Regions from separate parts of the Paenarthrobacter ilicis genome, predicted to be linked through region 1. Evidence: riboswitches for the same ligand, from Rfam matches in the RefSeq annotation. Region 1 holds a riboswitch; each other region holds the start of a gene.
The links. A riboswitch is a leader RNA that binds a small molecule or an ion and turns the genes downstream of it on or off. The one in region 1 is predicted to bind thiamine pyrophosphate.
Positions count from the first base shown of each region.

Region 2: another riboswitch for thiamine pyrophosphate. It lies ahead of thiD (bifunctional hydroxymethylpyrimidine kinase/phosphomethylpyrimidine kinase); the one in region 1 lies ahead of JOE60_RS16050 (ECF transporter S component).
Region 3: another riboswitch for thiamine pyrophosphate. It lies ahead of thiO (glycine oxidase ThiO); the one in region 1 lies ahead of JOE60_RS16050 (ECF transporter S component).

Region 1 is NZ_JAFBCD010000001.1:3,508,274-3,516,285, reverse strand. Features, by position in the region: gene JOE60_RS16070 (MrpF/PhaF family protein) at 1-267, shown strand, start outside; gene mnhG (monovalent cation/H(+) antiporter subunit G) at 257-649, shown strand; gene JOE60_RS16060 (DUF4235 domain-containing protein) at 722-982, opposite strand; gene JOE60_RS16055 (NUDIX hydrolase) at 1,019-1,696, opposite strand; TPP riboswitch at 1,850-1,986, shown strand; gene JOE60_RS16050 (ECF transporter S component) at 2,061-2,681, shown strand; gene JOE60_RS16045 (ABC transporter ATP-binding protein) at 2,681-4,243, shown strand; gene JOE60_RS16040 (energy-coupling factor transporter transmembrane component T family protein) at 4,240-5,034, shown strand; gene JOE60_RS16035 (GNAT family N-acetyltransferase) at 5,050-5,664, opposite strand; gene JOE60_RS16030 (penicillin acylase family protein) at 5,698-7,821, opposite strand; gene JOE60_RS16025 (siderophore-interacting protein) at 7,923-8,012, shown strand, end outside.
Region 2 is NZ_JAFBCD010000001.1:2,260,001-2,268,012, reverse strand. Features, by position in the region: gene JOE60_RS10320 (vitamin K epoxide reductase family protein) at 1-520, opposite strand, end outside; gene JOE60_RS10315 (ribonuclease E/G) at 988-4,215, shown strand; TPP riboswitch at 4,388-4,486, shown strand; gene thiD (bifunctional hydroxymethylpyrimidine kinase/phosphomethylpyrimidine kinase) at 4,477-6,033, shown strand; gene rplU (50S ribosomal protein L21) at 6,392-6,700, shown strand; gene rpmA (50S ribosomal protein L27) at 6,764-7,027, shown strand; gene obgE (GTPase ObgE) at 7,163-8,012, shown strand, end outside.
Region 3 is NZ_JAFBCD010000001.1:2,682,858-2,690,869, reverse strand. Features, by position in the region: gene JOE60_RS12235 (DEAD/DEAH box helicase) at 1-431, opposite strand, end outside; gene JOE60_RS12230 (RNB domain-containing ribonuclease) at 710-2,173, opposite strand; gene thiE (thiamine phosphate synthase) at 2,202-2,897, opposite strand; TPP riboswitch at 2,925-3,043, shown strand; gene thiO (glycine oxidase ThiO) at 3,034-4,284, shown strand; gene thiS (sulfur carrier protein ThiS) at 4,281-4,517, shown strand; gene JOE60_RS12210 (thiazole synthase) at 4,522-5,319, shown strand; gene JOE60_RS12205 (hypothetical protein) at 5,402-5,704, opposite strand; gene JOE60_RS12200 (DUF3107 domain-containing protein) at 5,750-5,974, opposite strand; gene JOE60_RS12195 (TetR/AcrR family transcriptional regulator) at 6,025-6,759, opposite strand; gene moeB (molybdopterin-synthase adenylyltransferase MoeB) at 6,766-7,968, shown strand; gene JOE60_RS12185 (SDR family NAD(P)-dependent oxidoreductase) at 8,008-8,012, shown strand, end outside.

The sequences.
Region 1 (8,012 bases):
GTTCTGATCGCGACGGCGGTGATCCTGGGTTTGGCCGCTGCCGGCGCCATTGTGCGGATCGCCATTGGCCCGTCCCTGCTGGACCGCGTGCTGGCATCCGATGTTCTGCTGGCCATCCTCGGCGCGGCACTGGCTGTGGACATGGCCGTGAACCGGCACCTCAACAACCTGATGCTGCTGGTGGCGTTGGCCGTGATTGGTTTCATCGGATCAGTGACCGTTGCCCGCTTTGTGGCCGAGCGGAGGGAACAGAACAATGAGTCCTGACGCCACCGGAATCGATGTTGTTATTGACGTGGTCACCGCTGTTTTTCTGGTGGTGGGAGCTCTCATGAGCCTGGGTGCGGCCGTGGGTTTGCTGCGCTTCCCGGACCTGATGAGCCGCATGCACGCCGCCACCAAGCCGCAGGTGCTGGGTTTGTTCCTGATGTTGTCCGCAATAGGGCTCCAGATGCGGACCTGGTGGGTGTGGCCGGTCCTGGTGGTGGCGTGGATCTTCCAGTTGCTCACGGCGCCGGTGTCCGCCCATATGGTGGGGCGCTCGGCCTACCGCACCAAGCACGGGCACCGCGAAATGCTCACCAAGGATGACTTGGAAGCCGTCGTCCAGAGGGCAGCTGCCGGGCAAGAGCCTCACTCTGACGTTTAAGGACAACGCGGGGTCATTCAGGGCCCATCCCAACTGCTGGGATGGGCCCTGAATGACCCCGCGTTGTGTTTCTTAGACGATGTCCTGTGACTTGGAGAAACGGGAAATCGCGCGCTGGGTGCCCCTGCTGGCGAGCACCTGGATCAGCGAGCTGACGATGGCAGAAATCAAAGCGAACGTCAGCGCGGAGCGCAGGCTCGATTCCATGTCATCGTTGCCCATGGGCGGCTTGTTGCCAGTGGCTTTTTCCCACCCTTTATTGACGAGTTTGGTTCCAACGAAGCCTGCTCCGAGGCTCACTCCGGCACCGATCAGCTTGAAGAAGAGATTCATGACCCAAGCCTAGCCGTACCAGCAAGCCCCGCCGCGCTACTCCCGGTTTTCGCGCTCCTTAAGGAAAGCAGCCAGGGAACCCGGCGGTCCCAGGACAGGCGCTACGGAGTGCTGGGCGGACCACACTGCATCCACGCTGCTGAAGCCTGCAATTTCCTTCAGCAGGTAATACGTGGGTGGCATCATCTTCAGCGATCCAGTGGCCTCCGCTTCCAGGATCCCCGCCACAGGCATCCACAGTGACTGCCACGCCTCAGTGGTTTGGTGCTGCGGTTGGTGGCTGGACAACGGCCTTGCCACATAGAAGAAGGTATCGAACCTCTTGGGCATGTCCACCGGAGTGATCCAGTTGGCCCAAGGGCGCAGATCCTCCGGCTCGATGGTGAGCCCCGACTCTTCCTGGACCTCCCTGATGGCGGCTGCCAACACGGTGCCGGCGCTGACATCCGCCTGCCCAGGATCTGCGTTGAGTGAAGTCTCCTGCCAGTCCGCGGCGTGACGCTTCAGGAGGTCCGCCGGATAATCCCACCCGGAACTGTCCGCCGGATCAACCCGCCCGCCGGGAAAAACCACCATGCCCGGGGCGAAGTCCATGGTGTTCACCCTGTGCTGGACGAAGGCTTCCAGTCCATGGTTGGCGTCGCGGAGCAGGATCACGCTGGCGGCCAGGCGCGGCTCGGCCGCTGCGGGCTGGGAATCGGCAAGGTCTGTCATGAGGCCATTCTCTCAGGTGCGTTGTGAGGCCTGCTCTGCGCTCCACGCGGCGTGAATAGCGCGTAGAGCGGGCCTCGCAACGGATTTATGACCAACCCCATGACCCCTGAAACCCCGTCAGGTGTAAACTGAACCCGCCCACAAGGGCAAGATTCATAACGACAGGGGAGCGCCGCCGTCGGACCTTGCAGCGATGCAGGTGACGCGAGGGCGCTGAGAGTGCGGACAGCCGCAGACCCTCGAACCTGATCCGGTTAGTACCGGCGCAAGGGAGTCGAGCTTCTCAGAGTGTCCGGATCAGGGCTGCGCAGGCAGTTGCGATCCGGGGAGCACTTTCCCCTCCTGTAACCTCAGGAGGCAGAAGATGACCACGGTAAGCGTGAAGAAGACCAGTTATAACTGGCGTGTAGTAGACATTGTGGTGGCGGCCTTGATCGCGATCGCCGGCGGCGTGATTTTCTGGGCCTGGTCCCAGGGTGCAGCGCTTGTTTCCATTCCCCTGAACGCCACGTATCCGCCGCTGACCGGCTTGCTTGCCGGTGGTTGGATGATTCCCGCAGTGCTGGGCATGCTCATTATCCGCAAGCCCGGCGCGGCGCTGTTCTGCGAGGCCGTGGCAGCTACAGGTGAGCTGATCATGGGCTCCCAGTACGGCACCACGGTCCTCATCTCGGGAATCCTGCAGGGCCTGGGCGCCGAATTGATCTTCGCGGCGTTCCGCTACAAGAAGTTCAACCTGCCCACATCCCTGCTGGCCGGTGCCGGTGCCGGGCTCTTCTGCGGCCTCAACGATTCCTTCCTTCCTTGGGGTTGGAACATCGCCTACGAGGCAATCGACAAGCTCACCTACATCACCTTCACCACGGTGTCCGGCGCGATCATTGCTGGCGGACTGTCCTGGCTGGCCACCAGGGGACTGGCCACCACGGGTGTGCTCAGCTCCTTTGCCTCGCGCAAGGCCGCGACGGAGCCAGCCTTCCGCTGATGCGCGACACCACCACCAGCGGTAACCCTGCACGGCCTGCCGCCATCGCCGCCGAGGGCTGGGGATGGCGGCACTCCGGCCGGTCCCAGCCTGCCATCCACGGCCTGGATCTGCGCATCGAACCGGGGGAGCGCGTCCTGTTGCTGGGCCCCTCCGGTGCCGGCAAGTCCACGCTCCTGCATGCCCTGGCCGGGGTACTGGGGGACGAAGAAGACGATTCCGACGAAACCGGCACACTGCTGATCGACGGCGGGGCGCCGCGCGGGCAGAGGGGCCGCGCCGGCCTCATGCAGCAGGACCCCGAGACGCAGGTGGTGCTCTCCCGCGTTGGCGACGACGTCGCGTTCGGCGCCGAGAACCTCGCCGTTCCACGGGACGAAATCTGGGCCCGCGTGCACGAAGCGCTCGACGACGTCGGGTTGCGTACCGCAGCCGGCGTCGGTGTGGCCCTGGATCACCCGACGGCGGCACTCTCCGGAGGGCAGAAGCAGCGGCTGGCGCTCGCCGGCATTTTGGCGATGCGTCCAGGACTCCTCCTGCTGGACGAGCCCACGGCCAACCTGGATCCGGCCGGGGTTCTGGAAGTCCGTGACGCGGTGGCCCGTTGCCTGGACAAGACCGGTGCCACGCTGGTTGTGGTGGAGCACAGGGTCTCCGTGTGGAAGGACCTGGTGGACAGGATTGTTGTCCTGCAGCCGGGTGCCCAGGGCGGCGGTGTGTTGCTGGACGGTCCGCCTGAACAGGTGCTGACCGAAGCCCGGACCATGCTGATGTCCGCCGGGGTGTGGGTTCCGGGGTACGTCCCCACGACCCGTGCCCGCAGCAATGAATCCGTCACGGCGCCGCTCCTCCTGGCAACCCAGGATCTCGCGGTGTCCAGGGAGAAACCACGCCGCAAGGGTTTCAAGACCATTCCTCCGGTTCCGGTTCAAGCCGGCATCAGTGCCCAGGTCCGGGAAGGGCGTGCCCTCACCATCACGGGTCCCAACGGTGCGGGAAAATCGACGTTCGCGCTGACGTTGGCCGGCCTGCTGGCACCCGTATCCGGCACGGTGAGTGCCGCCGTCGAGCTGTCCGCGGGCGCCGGAATTGACCCGTATGCGTGGAAGGCGAAACAGCTGATCCCACGGATCGGAACGGTGTTCCAGGAGCCGGAGCACCAGTTTGTCACCGGCAAAGTGCTGGACGAGTTGATGTTCGGACCCAGGCATCTTGGCCATGGCCAGGAGCGCGTGGACGAATTGCTGGAACGGCTGAGGCTCACCCACTTGGTGGATGCCAACCCGTACACCCTGTCCGGCGGCGAAAAGCGTCGCCTAAGCGTCGCCACGGTGCTGGCTGCCCACCCGAAGGTTCTGGTGTTGGACGAGCCGACGTTCGGCCAGGACGCCAACACTTGGGCCGAGCTGGCGTCCTTTCTGTCCGAGTTGCTGGATGCCGGAACGTCCGTGGTGTCCGTAACCCACGATCAGGAGTTCAGCGCGGTGCTGGGCGGAACCGAATTGCGGCTGGGACCCCTGCGGCTCACTGAAGCAACACCCCAGGAAGCAGGTGCGGCATGAGGGATGCCTTGAACCTGCGGGGTAACCACGCCCTCCTGACCCGAGCCAACCCCCTGGCCAAGTTCGCGGCGGTTTTCCTGATCTCCCTGGTGCTGGCACTTTCCATTGACTGGGTGTCCGCGTCCACGGCGCTGGTGGCGGAGCTGGCCCTGTTCCCACTGGCCGGATTGACGTTGCGGCTCTTGTGGCAGCGGGCCTGGCCGCTGATCATCGCGGCAGCCATCGGTGGCTGGAGTACAGCGATCGTGGCAGCTGACAGCGGTGCTGTACTGCTCGACGTCGGGCTCTGGTCCATCAGCGAAGGTTCCCTTCAGCTGGGGCTGGGTTTCATGCTGCGCGGTTTGGCGATTGCCCTTCCGGCCATCCTCCTGATGACCTGTACGGATCCCACGGACCTGGCCGACGCGCTGGCCCAGAAGGCCAAATTGCCGCACCGGTTTGTGCTGGGATCCCTGGCGGCGATGCGCCTTGTGGGCCTCATGGCTGACGAATGGCAGACGATCGGCATGGCGCGGAGGGCCCGGGGCGTCGGGTCCCACGGCGGGCCCTTGCAACGGATCAAAGCAACGCTGGGGCAGAGCTTCGGATTGCTGGTCCAAGCTGTTCGCCGGGCGTCGCGGCTGGCGGTGACCATGGAGGCACGCGGTTTTGGCGCTGGTCAGCGGACCTGGGCGCGCGAATCGACGTACTCATTCCTGGATGCGTGGGTGCTGCTGGGCGGGGTGGTCATTGCCGCGGGTGCCGTGCTGACCGCAGTGGGTGCCGGGACCTGGAGCTTCGTCTGGCGGTAGGCCCCGGCATTGGCCTTATTGCTTTGCCTGAACCTCATCCTGCTTGTCCTGGACTTCGTCGAACCCCGCACGGGTCAGGAATCCCAGCTGGGCTTCCTTGTCCGCGAGCTGGATGATGGGCCCGAACTCGAAGCAGGTGGCTTCCAAACGGCGGAGCGCTTTGGCGTTGCGGGAATCGGGCTCCACCACAATCCTGTCCTTGCCGGGCAGGGAGAACATGTACTTGATGAGCGAGGTTGCAAGCCGCGGCGTGAAGTGCGGAATGGGACGCGTGGCCGGAGCCAGCAGCAGGTGCATCCCTATGTCTTCTTCCCGCGCGGGGTAGGCCTCGCCCACGGGGTCGTGCAGTGGCTCGTACGTTTGGAACAGGGCCAGCGGCTCGCCATCGAGGACCACCAGGAAGGCGTGGTGGGTTTCCAGGGAGTCCAGGAACTCGTAGATTTCCTGGACGTGTTCGCGGGTGTGTCCGGTCATCCCCCAGAACTTGGCCCGGGGCTGGGTGACCCACTCGTAGAGAAAGTGGATGTCCTGGCTTGGATCCAAGGGCACAAGCCGCAGGGAACCCCAGCCCTCCAGCTCATCGGAGTAAACGGGTGTGCGGACAGAGAAGTCCGGTGCTGTGGTGTTCATGTTTCCTTCAGGTTCTTTCCGGGGGGCGGGTGGTCAGGCTTTGGTTAACCGGGACCAGTCGGTCATCACAGGGATCAGTTGGCCGGTGGTCCAGAGCGGCAACTGATCGGTAAAATGCTTGTCCCCTGGCGTCCCTGCGGCGCCGAAAGGAACGATCCAGCGGCTGTTGGCACGGTCAGCCAGGTCCCAGACGTAGCGGGCCACGGGGCCCCGGAAGTTGCGGTCGTCCACTCCGGGAAGGCTTTCGGTGCAGAGCACGCAACCGGTGTCTCCGCTGAGGGATGCGGTTGGCGCTGCGCTGGCCAGTGGTACTGGAAGGTCATGGATGGGGAGCAGCTGATGCCGTTCGCCCCATCGCGCAGGGGCAGCTGTTCCGGCGGCAGCCTCCAAAGCAGCGACCACCTCCTCCTGGACGTTGATCCCCACCTCTTGGCCCCGCTGCAGCAGCGTCTCCAATGCGAAACCCACCCTGGATGCCACGGACAGCCACGGGCCAAAGAGCGACGGGTACCCGGTGGGCCGGTCCAGCCCCGCCAGTGCCGGGTGTGCAGCAAACCGCTGCACCAACGCGCCCCTCCAGGCAGCGAAGGCTGACGCCTGTTGGCTGCCGGCATCCATCCGGCCGTCCCAGGCCAGCAGTTCGGTCCGCAGGGCTGATGCTGCGGGGGACAGGATGCCCGGTGCGGTGTTGGCCGCCAGGGACCGGAACAGCGGCCATGGTCCCAGCCCGGTGTCCATGTGGATGGCCTGCATGGTCTCCACACCAACGGGTCCTTCGGCAGCCTCAAGCAGGGTCCGGATCCGAAGTGCGCGGTGGGCCGGTGCGAACTCCATGGCGATTGCGTCGCCGCCCCCGGACGCCCGATCGTTGGCACTGACCGCAAACCCGTTCACCGTGGCAGATGCGAGGGGCACGTACTCCTGATTCCTCGAGGGCGCAGGCTTCCCCGAGTATGCCGGCTCCCAGGCCGGGACGGGCAGGCGACGGTTCTCCGGATTGCGCGCAGGAACCAGGCCGGCCACCAGGTGCCGGACCGAACCACTCGAATCCCCGGCGATCACGCTGTTCACCGGCTCAACCCAAGCCCCCAAAGCTGCCTCGACGTCATCCACGTTCCGGCTCCGCAACAACGGCAGGAGCGACTCAAAACCCAAACGCCCCTCCACCGCCGCCGGGAAGCGCAGACTCAAGGCGCCGCCGTCGGGCGTCCTGGAAATGACCGGACCCCGCGGTGTCTTGATCACCTCCACGGGGACGTCGTCACCATGGCGGACGCGGATAGTGTGATGGCTGACGACGACGGTCTCCCAGCCTGTTCCTCCCCGCGCCTCCACGCGTTCACCCGCGGAGTCCTGGACCCTGCGCAATTGTTCGTTGAAGAGGTCCTGGTAGTCGGCCATGGCGTTGGTGATGGCCCACGCGGTGTGCCCGGTGTGGGCGAAGTGCGGGAGGCCTGGAACTCCGGGGAAGGCAAAGCCGATAGCGTCGAACTCGGGACATGCCAACCGCACCTGCTGGTAGACGCCGGGCAATTCCATGAGTCGGTGCGGATCTCCGGCAATCAGGGGAAGCCCGCTGGACGTCCGGGACCCGTGGGCGGCCCAGGCATTGCTTCCGGACCACACCGGAGCCTCGATGCTGAACAGTTGCACGGCGTCCTCGCCCACTGTCCGTTGCACGTGGGCGCGGAACAATTTGTTGGGGAACGTGGAGAACAGGATGTGGTGGACCAGGAAAACCCCCAGAGGAGTCCACGGATTCCACGGTTCGGGAAGGCTGCTGGAGGCCACAAATTCGGGGCTGTTGCGGAGTCCTTCCTCCAGGGCCCGGTTGATACCTGCAACATAGTGCCCGCACCATTCCTGCGTCCCGGCGTCGAGGTTGTCAAAGCAGCGGCGGGCGGTGTCATCCAGCAGGGCCTGCCGGGCAAAGCGATCCCAGGTGACGGCCTCCTGTCCCAGTACCTCGGCTGTGCGGCCCTCGGACCGCCACCGTTCCATTTCAATTTGCCACGACCGGTCAGTGGCAGCGTTGTGGCCCTGGAGGAAGGCAAGCTGGTTGGCGGATTCGGCCCACAGGTGCGGTATTCCCCAACGGTCCCTGTACGTTCCTGTGCCGCCTGCCGGGGCGGTGTGCTGCATAGGGGCAGGCGTCATATTTCCGGGTCACTTTCGGACTTAGGTTAGGCTTACTTAAGCTCAAGATAAATGGCTTTGGCCCGGTTCACAAATCGCGGCCGTTCGTGAAGGAGTGTTGCTTGAAGCGCAATTGGGAAGGCGTCGTCCTCAAAGTCATGGGCGCCCGCGACTTCACCCTGGAGGTCACGGGAAAGGAGGAAATCACCCCC
Region 2 (8,012 bases), 1.2 Mb from region 1:
TCCTGATGGTGACCCAGACGAACATGGGAATCATCATGGCCCAGACCACCATGCAGAACGGGCACAGGACGTTGATGACATACAGGGCCTGGGACCAGAGCCACACCACGAAGGCAAAGCCCAGGGTGACTCCCGCCTGCAGGCCCAACCAGTAACCACGCGAGAATTTTGCCCCGGAGAGCAGTCCCATGGCCGTGGTGATGATGACCGCGAAGGCCACAATGCCGATGAACATGTTGGGGAAACCGAACACGGAGCTTTGGGCGGTCTGCATGACCTTCCCGCAGGAAACCCAGGGGTTCACGTCACAGACGGTGATGTGGTTGGGATCCTTCAACACTTCAAGCTTTTCCAGGACCAATGCGCCTGATGCCAGCCAGCCGATCATGCCGGTGATCAGCAGGAGCCATCCAAAGGGCTTGTCCCGCACGATCTTGGGCAGCACGGAATGCGCGGCGGGGGAGTCCTGCGCCGGTGTGGACGTTTGGTGGGCCAGGTTTTCCCTGGCGGTGCTCGGCATCGCGGATCTGATCCTTTTCGACTCGGTGCCCGGCTGGCCGGGAAGTGCTCTTGGGAGGATTGTAACGCCGCAGGCTGGGCGCGGGCCCTGATGCAGCCGCCGGAGCGCGACACAACCGCTTACCCGGCGAAAGCGCGGGGGTATGAGAGAATGGGCATGGCTGGAATTCGATCCACATTCGAAAACCGGTCCGGTGACTTGTTCCCAAGACCGCCAGTATGAGCTGGGCATGCCAGGATCACGTGATCCGCGGTAGGCCCGCCATCACAATGGACGGCACCTGGTTGTGGCAGCAGAACAACGGGTTTCAGAACAAACCGCCGGCTTTCCAGGGCTGCCGCACCCCAATGATGGTGCGAACCGGAAGGCATACAATCGACTTCCGTCAGAGCCTGCGGGTTCTGGCAATATTTGCCCCACAAGGCGCCGGATGTGGCGGTGTTCTTGGGGCAGGAGTGTCGCCACATATGGATAAAGACCAGGTTATAGCCGTTAATGAAGAGGCAGTTCCCGCAGAAACAGCGGAAGCGCCCAAGAAGACCACACGCACGCGTCGCAAGGTTGCGCCAAAAGCAGTTCCAGACGCCGGGACTGCGGTAACGGGGGAAAGTGCGGTCCCGGAAGAATCCGGTACTGCCGACGCTCCCGCCGCACCGGTCCGCCGCACCCGGGCCCGCAAAAAGGTGGAACCTGCTGCGACCCTGCCGGGTCTGGGCGAGGAAGCACCCGCGGAGGAAGCACCGCCGGTCGAGTCCGCCCCGAACGCAAACCAGGCTGAAGTGGCAGCCGAGCCTGTTCCCGAAAAGCCGGTCCGCCGTCGTCGCACCGCCAAGCCCAAGGTTGCTGCCGAGGAGTCGCCTGCAGCGCTTGAAACCGCTGACGTTGTCCAGTCGATTGTTGCCGTTGAAACGTCCGGAGACAGCGCCACAACCGAGGCCCCTTCCACGCCTGAGGCGATCGTTGAATCTCCAGCAGCCCCCGTTGCAGCCTCAGACACTGCTGAATCGACTGAAGATGCTGACGATTCCGCAGTTCCTTCGTTGTTCCTGGAGCCGGTGTCCATCACTTCCATGATCTTCCAGGCCCCGGACCTTACTACCGTTGCCCGCCCCGCCGTAGCGGAGGAAGTCGAAGAAGAAAGCGCTGACGAAACCGTCTCCGAAGCTGATGCTGAGGCGGACGACGCCGGAAGTCGCCGTCGGCGTCGCAGCCGCGGGCGCAGGGGTCGCCGTGGAAACGAACGTGACGAGAACGAGGGTGATGACAGCGCCGAGTCCGAGGACGAAGAAGCTGCGGCACCCGAGCCGTTGGAGGACGGTGTCACGTCGCGTCGTCGCCGCCGTCGCCGTCGTGGGGACCAGGATCTGGAGTTGACCGGCGGTACTGACGACGATCCGCCCAACACGGTGACCAGGGTCCGTGCTCCCAGGCCCATCGCGGAAACTGCCCCCTCCAACCGTGTCACCAGCGTCAAGGGTTCCACCCGGCTCGAAGCGAAGAAGCAGCGCCGCCGGGAATCCCGCGAAACGGGACGCCGCCGCCAAGTGATCACCGAGGCCGAGTTCCTGGCACGCCGTGAATCCGTGGACCGCCAAATGATCGTCCGCCAGCGCGACGACAGAATTCAGATCGGTGTTCTTGAAGACGGCGTGCTCGCCGAGCACTTCGTGTCCAAGACCCAGCAGGACTCCCTGATCGGCAACGTCTACCTGGGCAAGGTCCAGAACGTCCTGCCGTCCATGGAAGCTGCCTTCGTTGACATCGGACGTGGCCGCAATGCTGTGCTCTACGCCGGTGAAGTGAACTGGGATGCGGTGAACCTCCAGGGCCAGCCGCGCCGGATCGAGAACGCGCTCAAGTCCGGAGACTCGGTCCTTGTCCAGGTCACCAAGGATCCCGTGGGACACAAGGGTGCCCGCCTCACCAGCCAGATCTCCCTGCCCGGCCGCTACCTGGTGTACGTGCCCGGTGGTTCCATGACCGGAATCTCCCGTAAGCTTCCCGACGTCGAACGCAACCGCCTCAAGCGCATCCTCAAGGATCGTTTGCCGGAAAACGCGGGCGTCATTGTCCGCACCGCTGCGGAAGGCGCTTCCGAGGAAGAGCTGACCCACGACATCAACCGTTTGCGCGCCCAGTGGGAAGGCATTGAGGGACAGGTTTCCTCTACCAAGATCCTGGCTCCGGAACTGCTCTACGGGGAACCGGACCTCACCATCAAGGTTGTCCGTGACGTTTTCAATGAGGACTTCTCCAAGCTGATCGTTTCCGGTGACGACGCCTGGGACACCATTGAGGCCTATGTCACCTACGTTGCTCCCGACCTTGTTGGCCGCCTCGAAAAGTGGACCAAGGACCAGGACATCTTCTCTGCGTGGCGGATTGACGAGCAGATCCACAAGGCACTGGAACGCAAGGTGTTCCTGCCGTCCGGTGGTTCGCTGGTCATCGACCGCACCGAAGCCATGACGGTTGTTGACGTCAACACGGGCAAGTTCACCGGCAGCGGCGGCAACCTCGAGGAAACTGTTACCAAGAACAACCTTGAAGCAGCCGAGGAAGTAGTCCGTCAGCTGCGCCTGCGCGACATCGGCGGAATCATCGTTATCGACTTCATCGACATGGTCCTGGAGTCCAACCGCGATCTGGTCCTCCGGCGCATGGTGGAATGCCTGGGCCGTGACCGCACCAAGCACCAGGTGGCAGAGGTAACGTCCCTGGGCCTTGTCCAAATGACGCGCAAGCGTATGGGCACAGGGCTCCTTGAGGTCTTCGGCGAGCAGTGCGAGCACTGTGCAGGACGCGGTGTGGTCACCCATGACGAGCCCGTTGAACACCGCAGGGCCAACACGCCTACTGCCGACTCACACCGTCCCCACAGCGAGACGCAGCAACAGCAGCAGCAGCCTGCGGCCCGCACGGAACGCAAGCGTCGGCGCGGCAAGGGCGGCGGGCAACCCGGCGCTGAAACCGCTGCTCCTGTGAACGCCCAGCCTGCCGTCCAGCCTGCGCCGTCCGCGCCGGTTGAGCCTCAGGATCCGGCGCGCCAAGCCAAGGCCGAGGCAACCCGGGCTGCGTTGGCATCAATTGCAGCTGCCGCCCACGCCGCGCATCTCCACGATGACGAACTGCACCGCTCCGAGGAACTTGCCCGCACGGAACAGCCTGCTCCCGCGGCTCCGGCCGATACCCACGGCGGGGAACCGGCAGCCCATGAAGAGGCTGCCCGGGAAGACGCCGTCCGGGAATCGCGCTCCATGCCGGTTCTTCGGTTCGGTGGCGAAGAGGTTGCCCTCCCCATGGGTGAACACCATGAGGAACCAGCTGCCAAGCCCGCTATGAGCCTTGACCTGTTGGCTGAGGCGTTCTCCCACCTGGGAGCGGCTCCAGAGCCGGCAACGGCACCGAAGGCCAGTGAGGCGCAGCCGACCACGGCTGCTCCGGCCTCAGCTGCCGCGCCCGCAACTGCGACAGCCGACCCGGCCACGGCGTCGAAGAGTCGTCGTGGGCGCCGCAACCGCAGCGCCAGCCGCGCGCAGGGCGCAGCCAACGAAACCAGCGTGCAACACCACGAAGCGGCCCCGGCAGCACAGGGCACCTCACACGAGGCCAAGGCTCCGGCTGCACAGGCGGTGAAGGCTCCTGCGCAGGAACCGATCATCCTGGGCGTTGGGGTACCGGCATCAGAGCTCTGATCTTCAGGCGCTGAGGCGTCGTCTCAGATACACAAACAGGGGACCCCCGGAGGCTTAGGCCGCCGGGGGTCCTTTGTGTTTCCACAAGTAAGGGCGGGCGGGACCGGGGGAGTCATATCCAGGTGCGAAGGCGAAGCGGTTGTTCCCGGATGGCTGTTCACGGCTAGGCTGTGTGACTGACACGGGGTGCCGGGCGAGAGGTCCGGCTGAGATCCAAACCCGTTGAACCTGTCCGGTTAGCACCGGCGAAGGGATGTCCTCATGACCACATTGCCGTCTACCATTGCACCCCACTCCGCTCCGGAAACCCGGGGCTCTTCCGTTTACCCTGTGGCCGCTCGACGACGGCCCGTCCCCAGGGTGCTGAGCATCGCCGGTTCGGATCCCTCTGGAGGAGCGGGTATCCAGGCCGACCTGAAGAGCATTGCCGCTCACGGTGGCTATGGAATGGCCGCCATCACGGCGCTGACAGTCCAGAACACCCAAGGTGTTACAGCCCTCCACATCCCACCTGCAGGGTTCCTGCGCCAGCAGTTGGATGCCATCAGCGGCGACATCGGCATCGACGCCGTCAAGATCGGAATGCTGGGCGAGGCTGCCGTCATTGAGGAGGTCCGCGGCTGGCTCCAAACGGTGCGCCCCGCCGTCGTGGTCCTTGATCCTGTGATGGTTGCTACCAGCGGAGACCGTCTCCTGCGGGAGTCCGCCGAGCGGGCTTTGCGGACTTTGCTGCCACTTGCGGACCTCATCACTCCCAACATTCCGGAACTTGCCATGCTGCTGGGTGAGGACGAGGCCTCCGAATGGCAGGCCGCGTTGGACCAGGGCAAGCGCCTGGCCGCTGAATACGGCACCACAGTGCTGGTCAAAGGTGGTCACCTGTCGGGAGCCGGCTGCCCAGATGCGCTGGTTAACACCAGCGGGCTCCTGAGCAAGGACGTCATCGAGGTGTCCGGGCCGCGGGTGGACACCACAAACAGCCACGGAACAGGGTGTTCCCTGTCTTCGGCACTGGCAACGGTCCAAGCGTCCACCGGCGATTGGGAAGCATCCCTTCGGGAGGTGAAGCCGTGGCTTGTCAAAGCCCTTGAACAATCGGATCTCTTGGAGGCGGGGCGGGGAAGTGGCCCTATCCACCATTTCCACCACCTGCGCGGGACGAAGAACCAGGAGAGCTTCGCCACAATCATGTGGGCCCAGGCTGCCCGGGAACTGGAAGCCATCCATGATCTCAGCTTCATCAGGGAGCTGCAGACGGGGGATCTGGCGGAATCACGCTTCAACTACTACCTTGCGCAGGACGCGATCTACCTCAATGGATATTCACGGGTCCTGGCACGTGCCAGTGCTCTGGCGCCCACCGAAGAAGAGCAATTGTTCTGGGCACAGGGCGCCAGGACCTGCCTGGACGTCGAATCGGCCCTCCACCGCGACTGGCTCAGCACCCGTGACGTCCCCTCCGGAACCGGGCCGGTGACCAAGGCCTACGTGGACCACTTGCTGGCGGCGTCGACGGCGGGCAGTTACGCCGTGGTGGTTGCGGCTGTCCTCCCGTGCTATTGGCTCTACGCGGAAGTCGGGCAGCGGCTGCATGAGTCCTATCTCGAGGCGGGGGCGCCGGATGGCCACCCGTACGCCGCGTGGCTCCGCACCTACGCGGACCCGGACTTTGCCGCGGCCACCAGGACTGCCATCGCCTTCACTGAGGAAGCCGCGGCCAATGCTTCTGAACGTGAGCGGGCAGCAATGCTGGAAGCGTTCAGCGACTCCTGCCGCTACGAGACCGCCTTCTTTGATGCACCCCGGCACCACGCCTGAAAAGCGTGGTCGGGTAAATCCCGTGCCTCGCGGCGCGCGTCGATCCCGCGAACCCCGGCAAATACCTGTAGGCTGTATGGGCACGGTGCCGGGAGAGTCCGTTTCATCTGGTGGCGCAAGTCACTTGGTAGCCTCCGGACCCGGCCTCATTTGCGACCGAAGGTCAAACTAGCGTAATCTTGATCTTCGGTGCTTACGCCAACACTTGGGTTATGCCCCGTGGAATCGTTCATGGGATGACTCGCGGACTTCGAACCAGAAGTCCACGGCGTTGAGGCACAGCGAGAACCAAACCCGATTCCGGCTCAGGTTCAGCACGCAAATTTAGTAATAGACGTCGAGAGAAGTGAGTACCCAAGTGGTGTACGCGATTGTCCGCGCAGGCGGCCGCCAAGAAAAAGTTTCCGTTGGAGACTACGTAACGCTTAACCGCGTCCCCGGTGGAGCCGGCAGCACTCTTGAGCTGCCCGCCTTGCTCCTGGTTGACGGCGACAAGGTCACCTCCGCAGCAGCGGAACTGGCCAACGTCAAGGTAACGGCTGAGATCCTTGAGGACCTCCGTGGCCCCAAGATCGTCATCCAGAAGTTCAAGAACAAGACCGGTTACCGTAAGCGTCAGGGTCACCGTCAGGAACTGACCAAGATCAAGATCACCAGCATCGCGTAACTTTCGTTACCGCTGTTCAGGTTTTTTCGGTTTCCCCAGAAATTTTGAAGGCAGGCATTTCACATGGCACACAAAAAAGGCGCGAGCTCCACTCGCAACGGTCGTGACTCCAACGCTCAGTACCTTGGCGTCAAGCGCTTCGGCGGTCAGGTAGTCTCCGCAGGCGAAATCATCGTTCGCCAGCGTGGCACCCACTTCCACCCCGGTGCAGGCGTTGGCCGCGGTGGCGACGACACCCTGTTCGCCCTGCAGGCCGGTGCGGTTGAGTTTGGTACTCGCCGCGGCCGTCGCGTAGTGAACATCGTTGCTGCTGCAGCTGCAGAGTAACAACAAGTTCTGAACCGGTGGAGCGGGCCAAACGGCCCGCTCCACCGTTCTTTTAACCGCATTACAATCGACTGGGACGCCTAAGGGCGTTTTGGAGATGCAACAGCGCTGGCAACAGCAATAGAGGAGATCCACGTGGCTAGCTTTGTAGACCGGGTAGTACTGCACGTATCCGGCGGAACCGGCGGCCACGGATGTGTCTCCGTCAAGCGCGAGAAGTTCAAGCCGCTCGGCGGTCCCGACGGTGGCAACGGTGGCAACGGCGGCGACGTCATACTCCGGGTGTCCTCCCAGACCACGACGCTGCTGGATTACCACCACGCGCCGCACCGCCACGCCACCAATGGCGGTCCCGGCATGGGTGACTGGCGCGGGGGAAAGAACGGCGAAACCCTGATTCTTCCGGTACCCGACGGCACCGTGGTGAAAACCAAGGATGGCCAACTTCTTGCCGACCTGGTTGGAGAAGGCGCGGAGTACATTGCCGCAGCCGGCGGCCAGGGCGGTTTGGGAAATGCTTCGTTGTCATCCCAGAAGCGTCGCGCTCCCGGTTTTGCCCTGCTGGGCATCGAGGGCGAATCCAGCGACATTGTCCTGGAGCTCAAGTCCATTGCTGACATCGCCTTGGTCGGATTCCCTTCAGCGGGCAAATCAAGCCTTATTGCCGCGATGTCCGCTGCCCGCCCCAAAATTGCGGACTACCCCTTCACCACCCTCATTCCCAACCTGGGCGTCGTCCAGGCCGGCGACATCCGCTTTACCATCGCCGACGTCCCCGGACTCATCGAGGGCGCCAGCGACGGCAAGGGCCTGGGGCACAACTTCCTCCGTCACGTGGAACGCTGCGCTGCTTTGGTGCACGTTTTGGACTGCGGAACGTTGGAAGCCGACCGCGATCCCCTGTCCGATCTGGCCATCATTGAAGCTGAGCTGGACAAGTACGCCGTGGACATGAGCTACGCCGGCGTGGACGGCGAAGTGGTTC
Region 3 (8,012 bases), 830 kb from region 1:
GCATTGCGCTTGCGTGATGCGGTCTGGAGATCGTTGGCCACCTGAACAGCGAGTTCGCGGGTAGGCACGATCACCAGGGCCTGGGGGCCGCCGGGAACGGCAAGCTTGTCATAGCCGGCATCATCGCGTCCTACTACGCGCTGCAGGGCAGGCACGCCGAAGCCGAGGGTTTTACCCGTACCGGTCTTGGCCTGGCCGATGATGTCGTGGCCACCCAGGGCGACCGGCAGGGTCATGGCCTGGATGGGGAAGGGGTGGGTAATCCCGGCATCTGCCAAGGATTCCACGATGTCTGCGCGCACGTTGAAGTCGGCAAACGACTTCTCTTCGATCTCGTGGGGCGTCTCGTTCGAGACGATCGTTTCCTCGGGCTCGATTGATTCTGTTCCGGTGGGGTCCGTCAGGACTTCATGGGTATGCAATTCACTCACAGGGAGTTTCCTTATTCATTTGGGCATTGGCGCCGCATGCTCAACGGGGGCGGCATAGCCGTACCGGAGCACCAACGGGCGCGCAAGCAAGTCCAGTGGAAGCCGATCGCGGGCTATCTAAGTACTGGCACTGGTGACCAGTTGGTACATCTCAAGATCGCGTAGGGGCGGGCTTGTTGAGTTCAAAAATTAACTGAATCAACGACCGGGCATCCATTACTACACGGCCAGTCTATCCTCTGGCGGGCAGAATGGCCGGATCAGGGCAACGACGGGTGTCAGGGCACCAGGTCAAACAGGATCTCCCGGCTGGCAATATCCGCCGTGGCCAACCTGACCCGGACCTCCGTTCCCGACTCCATGGTGCCGTTGCACCGGGCTGTGACTGCAGGCTCGGCTATCTGGATGGTGCCGTACGGTCCGCCGTTGCCGTTGCCGTTCCCGTTGGTGGGCTTGGAACCGGAGATCACCACCGCAGTGAATTCCTCACCCACATGGTTGGCAAGCAGCGCGGCCTCCACGGTGTCCAATGCCGCGCGTTCCAGGCGTCCAGCCAACTGATCGGAGGCCGCCATGATCCCCGGCAGCGTGGGAAGGGCCTCGCGGGCCCACGCCGGAATTTCCCGTTTGTTGCACAAAGCTTCGCAGATCACCAGGACAAACCTGTCAATCAGCCGTCGCAGCGGGGCCGTGGTGTGGGCGTAGGGCGCTCCAATGGCTGCCTGGATGACAACTTCGGGAACTTCGCCGTCGAACGGGGTGTACCCCGCACCGCGGAACAGCGTGCCCGCAGAATGGAGGATGGCCAACTGCTTTGGGTCCGCGGCATCAAGGGTCCGCAGGTATTCGCCGTACGTCACCTTGCCGTCCCACGGTTTGCCGAGGGCCACGGTCTGCCGTTTGAAGTGCCTGAGGGAGTTTTCATCCGGTGCGGGCATGGTGCGGAGGATGCCCACCTTGCCTTCCAGCATCATGGATGCGGCGGCCATCCCCGTCATCAGCGAGATCTGGGCATTCCAATCCTCCACGGGCAAGGACGGGGCAGCCTCAATCCTGTAGCCGCCTCCATCCGTTGACTGGACGATCTCCTGCTCGGGCATGTTCAGGCTGGCCCCGCCCCGGAGCCGTTCCAACTCAACGCGCTTCAGCCCGACTTCCTTCAGGAGCGCCAGCACCGGGGGCGCGTTGCCGTCGTCGATCTGCTGTTGGGCCCCCTTGTAGCTCAACTTGGCGCGGCTGCGCACGGTGGCCCGGGCCACCGAGACTGTCTGCACTTCCCCGGCGCCATCAAGGGCGAAATCCCAGACGAACGCCCCGCAATCCTGTTCGGGGAGCAGGCTTCCGGCGTTCTCGCTGATGATCTCCGGATGCAGGGGTATGCGGCTGTCCGGCGCATAGAATGTTTGGCCGCGCCGGCGGGTTTCGGCGTCCAGCGCGCCGCCGGGCACCACGAAGGCGGGGACATCCGCGATGGCGTAGAGGACCTTGTACCCTTGGCCGGCCCGTTCAATGTGAACGGCCTGGTCCAGATCCGTGGATGTTGCAGGATCGATCGTGACGAACGGAACGTCCCTCAGGTCACGGTCCGGAAGTGCGCGCGATTCGACGGCTTTGCGGGCTTCACCGACGGCGTCCGCCGGATACCCACCGGGCAACTCCAATTCGGTCCGGAGCGCAGCAAGTGCGGCTCCGAGCTGGTCCGAAGGGTCCTGGACATTGGGTGTGATCCGATGATGTGACACGAAAGTCAGGGTAGCCCGGTTTCGCCGGTTAGTCCCGGTACCCCGCCGCGTCGAGCGCTTCCACCAAGGCCCTGGCTGCCGCCGTCGGATCCGGTGCCTCGGTGATGGCACGGACCACCACAATCCGGCTGGCCCCGGCTTTCACCACCTGTTCCACGTTGTCCAGGTCGATGCCGCCTATGGCAAACCACGGCAGCTTTACTGCGCCGTCTGTTGTCTCCCCAGCTCTCTTCATGGCTTCCGCTGCATATGTGACCAGGTCTGTGCCAACGGCTGCGCGGCCCGGTTTGGTGGGCGTGGCCCACACCGGTCCAACGCAGAAATAGTCCAGCCCGCCCTCTCCCGGTGAAGCGGCAATGGCGTCGTTGACCTGCTCCGGGGTGTGCGTGGAAAGCCCCACCAACGCCGTGGACGGCAGGAGGGTCCGGGCCACCTGCAGGGGCAGGTCCTTTTGCCCCACATGGAACACCGGAGCCCCGGAAACACTGGCAACATCGGCCCGGTCGTTGACGGCCCACAGCTTCCCGTGCCGTTCCGCAACGCCCTTGAGGACCTTCAACAGTTCCAGTTCTTCCGCCGCTTCCAAGGACTTGTCGCGCAGTTGGATGATGTCCACGCCACCCGCGTAGGCGGCATCGGCAAAGGCTTCGAAATCCCCTTGGCGGGAACGGGCATCAGTGCACAGGTACAGGCGGGCGGTATCAAGGGAGTCAGTCCGGGTCATGCACACCAGAGTAGTTCCTCTAAACTGGGCGGGTACTGCGGGAGCCGGGACGTCCGTCATATGACCCACCGGCTGAGAGGGCTTCAGCGCCGACCGCTTGACCTGATCCGGCTAGTACCGGCGTAGGGAAGGAAACATGGCAGACTCCCGCCACGCACCAACCAGGACAACCCTTCGGGCTGACGTCGCCGTGATCGGCGGCGGCATTATTGGCCTGGGCATAGCTCACGAGGCCAGGCGGCTCGGCCGCTCCGTAGTTCTCATCGACCCCGCACCGGCCTCCGGCGCCACCTTCGCAGCTGCGGGGATGCTGGCACCCGTCAGCGAGCTGCACTACCAGGAGGAAGACCTCCTGGACCTCATGGTGGAATCATCAAGGCTGTGGCCGGGCTTCATCAACAGCATCGGGGGTGCCACCGGATACCGCACGACGCCCACCCTCGCCGTGGGAGCCGACGCCGCAGACCGCCGTGCGCTCGCGGATTTGCGCTTGGTTCAGGTGGCGGCAGGACTGGGCGTTGAACCTCTGGGCCTGCGGGAAGCAAGAACGCGTGAGCCATTGCTCAGCCCTGGAATCTCCAGCGCCTTCGAAATTCCGGCGGACCACCACGTGGATCCCCGGCAGTTGGCCGCCCGCCTGATGAAGATCCTCTCCGCGCACTCAACGTCTGATGCCAGTTGGGTGGAGGAGGCAGCGGCAGGATTCTCCGTTGCCGACACCGCAGTCCGGCTCCTGTGGGACCATTCCCGGGTAGCAGGGGTGGAGCTCGGCTCCGGGACCGTGGTCCACGCAGCGGAAACAGTGGTGGCCAACGGCCTGGGTGCAGCGTCCTTGCAGGGGCTGCCGTCCGGCCTGGCTCTTCCGCTGCGTCCCGTCTACGGGGATATCCTCAGGCTGCGCGTGCCAGAGCACTTACGGCCCCTGGTGACCTCCACCGTCCGTGGACTCGTCCGGGGTGTGCCCGTTTACATCGTCCCCAGGGACGACGGCACAGTGGTCATTGGCGCCACCCAACGGGAGGACGGGTTGTCCGCCTCATCCAACGCCGTTTCAGCAGGCGGCGTCTACCAGCTTCTGCGCGACGCCCAGGCGCTGGTCCCCGCGGTGGCCGAACTTGAACTCCTGGAGGCCACGGCACGCGCCCGGCCCGGAACTCCGGACAACGCACCACTGCTGGGACGGATCGGAAGCCCCGGCGGATACGTCCGCGGACTCCTGATCGCCACCGGCTTCTTCCGGCACGGAGTCCTGCTCACACCCGTGGCCGCGAAGATCACGTGTGGCTTGATGGAAGGCCATGACGATCCCCGCTGGTCACTTTTCCGTCCCGACCGTTTCAACGACACCCTGAATCACCACCACCTGCGAGGCAAGGAAACAGCATGAACATCACACTCAATGGCGAACTCCGCGCCGTGGAGCCCGAGTCGTCAGTCAGCACCTTGGTCAGCTCCGTAACTGGCCGGGTCCTTGACCACCGCGGCCAGGCCACCGACGGCGGAAAACTGGGTGTCGCCGTCGCCCGCAATTCCGAGGTGGTGCCCCGCAGCCAGTGGGCAGCCACCGCGCTCGCCGACGGCGACGAACTGGAACTCGTTACAGCAGTCCAAGGAGGCTGACCGCATGACCACCACACAGTCGAACGTCATCACTGATGCCCTGGAGATAGACGGCGTCATTTTGGGCTCCCGTTTGATCATGGGGACCGGGGGAGCGCCCAGCCTTGACGGGTTGGGTGCGGCCTTGCTGGCCTCCGGGACGGAGCTGACCACAGTTGCCATGCGCCGCTACTCACCGGCGGAGACGGGCTCGCTCTTTCAACTCCTGATGGACCACAACATCCGGGTGCTGCCCAACACCGCCGGATGTTTCACGGCAAAGGACGCCGTGATGACGGCGGAGTTGGCCCGCGAAGCGCTGGAGACTGACTGGGTGAAGCTGGAGGTCATCGCGGACGAGCAAACCCTCCTTCCCGATGCCGTGGAACTCGTGGATGCCACGGAGCAGCTGGTGAACCGCGGCTTCAAGGTTTTCGCTTACACCAACGACGACCCCGTCCTGGCGTTGAGGCTGGAGAACCTGGGCGCCACCGCCGTCATGCCCCTGGGTGCGCCCATTGGGACCGGACTGGGAATACTGAATCCGCATAACATCGAATTGATCGTGTCCCGGGCCTCGGTGCCGGTTGTTCTGGACGCCGGGATCGGAACGGCGTCCGATGCTGCCCTGGCCATGGAGCTCGGCTGTGATGCGGTCCTGCTGGCCACTGCGGTAACAAGGGCGCAGGACCCCATCCGCATGGGCGAAGCTTTCAAGCACGCGGTGACCGCCGGGCGCCTGGCCAAGTTGGCCGGCCGCATCCCGCGCCGCGAGCACGCATTGGCTTCCTCTGCAATGGAGGGCCGGGCGGAGTTCCTTTAAGCGCATGTGCCCTTAAAGAAGACATGTGCCCTTAAAGAAGAATGGCCATCACCCTGAGGTGATGGCCATTCTTCTTTGTTCGTCAGAGGCTCAAAGCCCTGGTCATTGCCTCAATGTCTTGCTTGGTGCGGACCCGCCCACAGAAAACCACGACGGCGGCCGCAGCCGCGGTGCCGATCACGATGGGCAGAACCCACGGAATCCAGGTGGCGCCTGGCTGATAGCCCAGCCCGGCGCTGATGAACGCAATCCAGCTGAGGGCGCCGACTCCCGCCGAGACGCCGGCAGGCAGTGCCACGCCGTAGGTGGTGTGCCGTTTATCGTTGGCCCACACCATGAACCCGGTGGCAACCGTTGCCAAAACCACAACGACGAGTGAAAGCATTGAGACTCCTTGGCAGCTGAACGGAACCGGGTTGGACGGGTGGGGCTAGAGAGCGCCGAAGCCTACGCGGCGGACTTCTTCAGCACCGATCTCCACGTACCCCAGGACACTGCCGGGAACAATGATCTGCCGGCCCTTTTCATCCGTCAGGCGAAGCTCAGAGCCCTTTGACACGGCTTCTGCCACGATGTTGGCCACAGCTTCAGCATCCAAAGCGGATTCAAGCACAATTTCGCGGCCGACGTTCTGAATGCCGATCTTTACTTCCACAGCAAGGCCTCCAAGCCAATCAAGTGTTAAGTCAGTCCTCTATTTGTAGCCTAGGACTCTTTAGGGAATCGACTGATTCCGCGCCAAGCTAAACGATAGATCAGATCGCTGGCCACATCGAGGTCAAGGTTTCCGTCTGTTTCGAGCCAGTACCGCGCGCTGACCTGGGCCATTCCTGCCAGGCCGCGGCCCAGAAGCTGCGCTTCCAGGGGAGGCAGCTTGGTGTCCTCTGCAATGACGTGCGCGACGGCGTCCGCAAAGGTTTTGTTGAACGTCTCCAGCCGGGAGCTCACGTCGGGATCATTGATGAGATCGGATTCGAATACCAGGCGGTGCGCCTGGTCGTCGTCGGCGATGAACCGGAAGTAGGCGCGCATGACGGCCTGGACGCGTTCCTTGTTGTCCGAAGTGGAGTTCAAGGCGCTGAGCATCAGCTCAGTGAGGGTGGCCAGGTGGCTGTCCAGCAGTGCCATGTAGAGCTCACGCTTGGAGGGGAAGTGCTGGTAAAGCACCGGTTTGCTGACACGGGCAGTCTCGGCAATTTCATCCATGGCTGCTCCGTGGAAGCCGTTGGACACAAAAACTTCCAGTGCTGCTGACAGCAACTGTGCGCGGCGTTCATCCCTTGGCAGCCTGGGCGATCGGGGTGAACTTGTCCGTTCCTGCTTCGCGGGTGCTCCATCGTTTGCCCGTGTGCCGTCAGCCACAGTCTGCCGCCTTTCCTTTGCAGTTATGACCACTCTACCGGTGGGTAATATGACCGGGCGGTATCTGCGGGCATACATTGGGGTATGGCCTCAATTGTTGCTGCCCGCACCGCCGCGCCCGCTGTCCTGCCACCCCTGGTGGAACCCGCCCCGGACCTTACACCGGCGGAAGTGGAACGGTATTCCCGGCACCTCATCATTCCCGAAATCGGCGCCGTGGGCCAGCGCAGGCTGAAGAACGCCAAGGTGCTGGTCATCGGCGCCGGCGGACTTGGTTCACCGGCCCTCCTGTACCTTGCAGCCGCAGGCGTGGGGACATTGGGAATCGTCGACGACGACGATGTTGACCTCAGCAACCTGCAACGCCAGGTCATCCACGGAGTCGCGGACGTAGGCACCCCCAAGATCGAGTCGGCACGCCGGGCCATTGCCGATCTGAACCCTTTGGTCTCCGTGGTGACCCACAATGTCCGCTTGGATGCTTCCAACGCCCTGGAACTCTTTGCCCAGTACGATCTCATCCTCGACGGCGCAGACAACTTTGCTACCAGATACCTGGTGAACGATGCCGCGGCGATTCTGGGAAAGCCCTATGTGTGGGGCTCGATTTTCCGGTTCGATGGCCAAGTCAGCGTATTTTGGGCAGATCACGGTCCCACGTACCGGGATCTGTACCCCGAGGCCCCACCCGCCGGCTCCGTGCCGTCGTGCGGTGAGGGCGGCGTCTTCGGCATGCTCTGCGCCGCTGTGGGATCGCTGATGGTGACGGAGGCAGTGAAGCTGATTACTGGCGTCGGGCGTTCCCTCCTGGGCAGGGTGGCACTTTTTGATGCCCTGGGCGGAAGCTGGCGTGAAATCAAGGTGTCAAAGGACCCTGAGGCCACGCCCGTGACGGAATTGACCGACTACGAAGCCTTTTGTGGCATCGCTCCCGTGCAGGAAACAGACCAAGCCCACACCGTGACAGCCACGGAGCTGGCGGACATGCTCCGGGAGCGCGGGCTGGGACAGCGGGACTTCGAGCTGGTGGACGTCCGGGAATCGGGCGAGCACAGCATCGTCAGCATTGAGGGGTCCGTGCTGATCCCCCAAGGCAGGATCCTGTCCGGTGAATCCTGGGCAACCCTGCCCCAGGACAAGGACATTGTGTTCCATTGCAAGGCCGGTACGCGGTCCGCTGCCGTTCTGGATGCGGCCCGGAAGGCCGGATATACGAGGGTCAGGCATCTCGACGGCGGTATCCTCGCCTGGGTCCGGGACGTTGAGCCGGACAAGCCCGTTTACTGATTCGTTGCCCGGGAGTACTTTTTTCTGTCAAGCTCAACCATGAG